Regions from separate parts of the Exiguobacterium sp. s157 genome, predicted to be linked through region 1. Evidence: riboswitches for the same ligand, from Rfam matches in the RefSeq annotation. Region 1 holds a riboswitch; the other holds the start of a gene.

Region 1 (3,074 bases):
CGTTTACCGTCTGTGCGACGTTGTCGAGCCACTGAACGAAACGGGTTGAGGTTTCGGGATCAAGGTGCGCGAGCGGCTCATCGAGTAGTAGCCATTCCGGCTTCCCGATCAAAGCACAGGCGACAGCGATTTGTTGCTTTTCACCACCTGACAGGTCATGAATGACTCGGTCACGATAATCGGTCAACTGCAATTCCGCTAAAATCTTGGCCACACGCGCCATCATCTCGTCCCTCGCCACGGCAAAATTTTCGAGTGTGAAAATCAATTCCTCCTCGACCGTTTGCATGACGAACTGACTGTCAGGATCTTGAAACACCGTTCCAACACGACGATTCACCTCACCAGCTGCATACGTGTCGTAAGAGCGGTCAAACAAATATAGTTTTCCCGTCACGATGCCATCGCAGTTCTCTGGATACAGACGATTCAACAAAGAGAACAACGTCGATTTTCCCGACCCGCTCGCCCCCGTGATGAGTGTCCTCCCAGCAGTTAATTGAAGCGTGATGTCCGTCAATACTTCGCTCTGTTTTTCCGGATAGCGGAATGACAGCTGTTCTGCCTCAACCATGCACACGTCCCTGACGCGCGATGGCATACCCTTCGAGCGCACCCGTCCGAAGCAACAAGTCGCTTAAAATCTTACCTCCCAGACCGGCAATGAGCATCCCGCTCGTCGCTCGTAACGCGAACATCGTCGCCACGTATGTCGGACTGAGGGCAGCGAGTCCACCCATGACGTACGTATACGCGAAACTAGTCGCAGCTGCACCAAATCCGGCCAGCATGAGCACCCAAAGGTCATATCGCTTGTAGCTCGTGACCGCAAACGCTGCTTCAGCACCAAGTCCTTGAATGATCCCGACTAAAATAATACGAGGTCCAATCGCGTTACCAATCATCATCTCAATCGTCGCCGCAAGCACTTCGGACAAGAATGCGGCGCCAGGTCGGCGGATGATATAAGCCGCAATAATCGAGACGATGAACCAAATCCCAAAAATCCATTCGTACGCGATCGGTCCAATCAAGCCAGCCCATAGATTCCCGACATGGACGAACGCCAAATAGACGACAGCGAACACGACCGATAAAATGGCCAACAAGACGATTTCTTTTAACTTCCACGACTTAAGCATGCTGTTGTCCCTCGTGTGACGGGCTGTTCACGCTGAACGTCACCGTCATGACGACGTGGCTCGTCTTCGCACGGACCCGGTCGAACGTCGCCTCGTAAAATGAAAACACCGGTTCGATGTCGCCGTGAATGCCCGAGGCGTAATGCATCGAGTCATTGAAGACGCCACGCTCTTTCGCAAAGGCAATTTCTTCGTAGATGATGTCCATATACTTCGCGTCCCCGAGCGGATAGAGGGCGAACTGGGAAGAGACGTACTGGGTCGATACCGGACCGTTCACAGGATCAGTCGTCACGTCGAGCAGGTTGTCTCCTGCCGTGTCGCCTGGGCAGCCGACCGAGAACGTCCCGCTCATCGACATATGTTCCCCGTTCTTCGACGCATGTGACAAGACGGCTTTGGCCACGTCGAACACATGCTCACTGCGTCCCCGGATGACCGTCGAGACGTCATCGGTATGCCGCCAAACGTTTTGCAAGTTCGTCTCTTTCAATGCCCCTTTGATGACACTCACAAAATCAGATGTCATTGGGCTCAGCGTAAAGCGGAATCCGACGATCGGACTCGTACCACATTGGTTGTTCATGTTCTATTCCCCCTTATTGTATGTACACAAAAAAGCCGCATCCATGAGAATGCGGCCACTCGTCCAATGTAATAATCCATTAGAAAAAGTGCCACACTTCCTCACGCCGGTATTACCCGGATCGAGTCATAAGGGATTGGAGCCATGCTCACATCTCAGCCGAAGCACCCCTAGTGTAGTCCAATGTATGCGGTTATCTATGCAACGAGAAGTATAGACGACCGCTCCGAATTTGTAAACGGTTTATGTGAAAGTCACGATACCGTTCCCCGGAAGCGTGTCCTGCAACGTCGTCCAATCGAGCGCCATCTCCTCATCCGTCAACAGACACGCGTCGAGTCCGGCCTCGATGACCGCACGCTCCATCCGCTGCCCGATCAAGACGAGCTCCGTCTGACGGTCCCCGTACGGCTCGACGTAGTCGGCGGCGAGCTCAGGTTCTGCCGTGAACATGAGACTCCGCTCTTCCTCCGGCAGCGTCGCGAGCCAACGTCCCGCGTGTTCGAGCGTCGATGCGTACCCCGCTTGCGAGAACAGGCAGGCGATGTCGTTCCGGGAGGCGATCCATAAGAAACCTTTGGCGCGGACGACTTGATCCGGGAACGCCTCGATCCAGGCGTGGAGCCGCTCCGGATGAAACGGACGGCGGCGGCGATAGACGAACGAACTGATGCCGTATTCCTCCGTCTCTGGTGTGTGTGTCTCGGCCTCTAGTTCTTGAATCCAGCCGGCGGCGTGCATCGCCTGCTCGAAATCGAAAAGATTGACGTCCAACAGCTCCGTCAACTCCACGTTCGCGTAAACTGACGTCAACAGTTTGGCGGTTGGATTGAGCGCCTTCAACAGCCCGGCCATCTCACCGAGTTCTGTCTCGGTCACGCGGTCCGCCTTGTTCAAGACGATGATGTCCGCGAACTCGATTTGGTCGACAAGCAGGTCGACGACTTCGCGGACGTCCGTCTCATCGATGGCCTGCTTCCGTTCATGAAGCGACTCGCCCGAGTTGAAATCTTTCAAGAACCGATACGCATCGACGACCGTCACCATCGCATCGATATAGACACGGCTCGTCAAGTCGATGCCAAGGGCGTCATCGGCGTATGTAAACGTTTGAGCGACCGGAATCGGTTCTGAGATGCCAGATGACTCGATGATAATCCCGTCGAGCTCACGGTCGTTCGTGATCTCCTGTACCGCTTCGAGCAGGTCCTCACGGAGCGTGCAACAGATGCAGCCGTTCGATAGCTCGACCAATTTTTCGTCCGTCCGCGAGAAACCGTTCTGCTCGATCAATCGTTCGTCGATGTTCAACTCGCTCATGTCGTTGACGATGACCGCATATTTCT
Region 2 (3,074 bases), on a different contig from region 1:
ACAAGGAAGAAGCCTTATTCCAATTCTTGATTCCATGTACGAATGGGGCAAAGAATACATCGAGCAAAACTTGGATCAGCAAATAGAAAACAACTAAGTTAGTAGGTATTTAAAAATAGCTGAATAAAATAAAGCGGATTTCAGTAAAATGAAATCCGCTCAGATTGTAGACAAAGTCACGTTTCAGGCGAACTGAAACGTGACTTTGTCTACAATCTGGAACACCATTCGGTCGAATGGTGTTTTTTTATAAGACGGTTTGTCAAATTAAGCGCAACACTTCCTCGGTGAAGGCCTCGTGTGCGGTTTTCCAGTCCAGGCACTTTCTCGGTCGCCCGTTGATCTTGGCCAGCGCATCCGCGAGTTCACCGTCACCGACCTGCGCGAAGTCCGTTCCTTTCGGGAAGAACTCGCGGAGGAGCCCGTTGGCGTTCTCGTTGCTCCCCCGTTGCCACGATGAGTACGGGTCGGCGAAATACATCGGCACGCCGAGCGACGCCTGGATGCGCTCGTGACCGCTGAACTCCTTGCCCCGGTCCGTCGTCGCCGTCTCGAACGTGCCTTCCGGGAAGGCACCGTGCACCGCATGGATCGCCCCCTCCATCGAGGCCGCGGTGCGGTCCGCGATTGGCAGGGCGAGATAGAACCGGCTCTTCCGCTCGATGAACGTCGCGACGCACGCCTTCGATTTCCCGCGTCCGGAGACGACGGTGTCGAGCTCCCAATGCCCGAACGTCTCGCGTGTGCGCACCTCCCGAGGCCGGTCCGAGATGGTCAGCCCGACGTTGATGCGCCCGCGCGTCTCGACCGGCTTCCGGCGTTTCCCCTTCTGGCGGAGCACGGTCACGGGCACGTCGATCCGTCCCGCATAGATCCAGCGGTAGATGGTGGGGAAGGCAATTTTTCCTGCGTAGAGGCGGCCGACGATCTGTTCTGGTGACCAGGTCGCACGCAGCTTCTCGACGATCGTCCGGCGCATCGTGTCGTCGAGCTTCGTCTTGACGCCGCAATGGGTTTTCGCCTTCTCGTAGCGTTTCTGCGCACGTCCTGACTCGTAGCCGGGGTTCCGTCTGATCTCCCGCGAGACGGTCGAGGGCTGTCGCCCGATCCGTCTCGCGATGGACCGGATGGACATCCCGAGCTCCAGATAGGTCTCTATTTTCACGCGCTCCGTTGTGGTAAGATGGGTGTAGCTCATAGCGATTCCTCCGTCTGAATGTTTGTGTCGTAACTTCATTCTAAACGAGGCCATCGCTGTGGGCTTTTTTTTGCGTTCACGTTCAGATGTTGCACTTAATTTTATAATTCATCAAGGATAAAAAAACAGCCTGGTGTGGTTTTAGGGAGGGGGAAAAATAAGAAGAGCAATTCCTATAAATCAGAGCTCATTTAAAATATCATACAAGCTAATAGGTATCTTATAATTAAAACATCTAGTACGAAACACTCGTAAGACAAGGTTTACTTCCTGCACAACCTCTGTAGACAGTAGATACCAGGCTTTACATAAAAATTAGGATTTGTTATAGTGGTCGTGAAAACAAAATACCTAAATACACTAGGGGAGCCGAATTGGCTGAGACGGACAAGAGTCCGGACCCTTTGAACCTGATCTGGGTCATACCAGCGGAGGGAAGTGTGCGAACCTTTTATACTTTCTATTTAACTGGTCTTTCGCCGCCTCCTATCTTCAGGAGGCGGTTTTTTGCGTTCAAGAAAGGGGTAATAGGCATGGATCATTGTACAACAGTTTAAAAAAGCAACCGAGTGCGGAGGGATACTCATGCAACTCTCTGTTCGTGAAAGAGCGCCAATTGTACATTGTATTACAAATCAGATCTTTGCAAATTTTCAAGCTAATGGATTGCTCGCTGTAGGTTGCTCATTTGCAGGACTACTGTACAAGTATACACAGAGGAGAATAATGGCAGCCGGTAGTGAGGTGATTGGAACAGGACTGCTGGCTTCATTAGTGGAGCTCTACTCGCCTGGGTTTTAGGGAAAAGGTTTGAACGACATTCTTTGTCGGTTCTACCTAAACAGTAAACCGATAGTACTATTCAGAAAGACATTCATTTAAAGTTGGTACGGAAGAATTAGATTTATTGGAAAGACTAAAGGCAGTGCAGGGGTAATATCTTTCACTTTTTGATTTGTACTTGCGATTGCAACTAAAAGTATAGGAGTGGTGACGTGAAAAGAACAGTTTTGGTGACAGGAAGTAGCAAGGGTCTTGGTGCTACGATAGCAAAAGCTTTAGTTGAAAAAGGGTTTAATGTAGTGATTAACTATTACAAAAGTAAAGAGAAGGCAGAAGGACTTGTTTCGGAGCTCGGTGAACAAAATGCTATAGCTCTATACGCTGATGTGACAAATCGCCAAGAAGTGGATGAGATGGTGAAAGTGGCGACCAACTATTTTGGTCAAATTGATGTGGTGGTCAATAATGCATTGGTAGACTTCAAATTCGATCCGATACAGCAAAAGTCTTTTATAGATCTTTCATGGAAAGATTATCAAAGACAGCTGGATGGAACATTAAAAGGGGCCTTCAATGCGATTCAAAGTGTCTTACCCCAATTCATGGAGAGACAAAACGGAAGTATCATCAGTATTGGTACGAATCTCTACCAAAATCCAGTTGTCCCCTACCACGAGTATACAACCGCAAAAGCAGGACTTATAGGTTTTACACGCAATATAGCCTCTGAACTGGGACAATACGGAATTAAAGCAAATGTCGTATCAGGTGGTTTGTTGAAAGTGACTGATGCCAGTTCAGTAACGTCTCAAGAGGTCTTTGAACTGATTGCTAATTCTACACCTTTGAGAAAAGTGACAACTCCGGAACAGGTGGCCCATTTGGTCGTTTATCTGTCATCTAAAGAGGCGGAAGGTATCACAGGGCAAAATTTCACAGTAGATGGTGGACTAACGATGAACTAAATGTATTATTACCTCCATATGTAAGATAGGAAGGCATAATATATTGGTCTAGTCTTAGGGGGAAGAGTAATGACGGTTATTCAAAAGAATCAACTTAATATAGGGGTTTTGGTTTATGGGTGTGGACA

The links. A riboswitch is a leader RNA that binds a small molecule or an ion and turns the genes downstream of it on or off. The one in region 1 is predicted to bind thiamine pyrophosphate.
Region 2: it holds a riboswitch for thiamine pyrophosphate, as region 1 does, so the genes downstream of both, KNP67_RS15505 (hydroxyethylthiazole kinase) here and KNP67_RS10840 (YkoF family thiamine/hydroxymethylpyrimidine-binding protein) in region 1, are expected to answer to the same signal.

Annotation. Positions count from the first base shown of each region.
Region 1 covers NZ_JACSLQ010000005.1:128,649-131,722, reverse strand. The annotation lists gene KNP67_RS10850 (ABC transporter ATP-binding protein) at 1-574, opposite strand, end outside; gene KNP67_RS10845 (ECF transporter S component) at 567-1,142, opposite strand; gene KNP67_RS10840 (YkoF family thiamine/hydroxymethylpyrimidine-binding protein) at 1,135-1,728, opposite strand; TPP riboswitch at 1,810-1,910, opposite strand; gene KNP67_RS10835 (GTP-binding protein) at 1,972-3,074, opposite strand, start outside.
Region 2 covers NZ_JACSLQ010000015.1:9,417-12,490, reverse strand. The annotation lists gene KNP67_RS14950 (winged helix-turn-helix transcriptional regulator) at 1-97, shown strand, start outside; gene KNP67_RS14945 (IS30 family transposase) at 263-1,198, opposite strand; TPP riboswitch at 1,551-1,652, shown strand; gene KNP67_RS15505 (hydroxyethylthiazole kinase) at 1,784-1,999, shown strand; gene KNP67_RS14935 (3-oxoacyl-ACP reductase) at 2,194-2,946, shown strand; gene KNP67_RS14930 (LLM class flavin-dependent oxidoreductase) at 3,016-3,074, shown strand, end outside.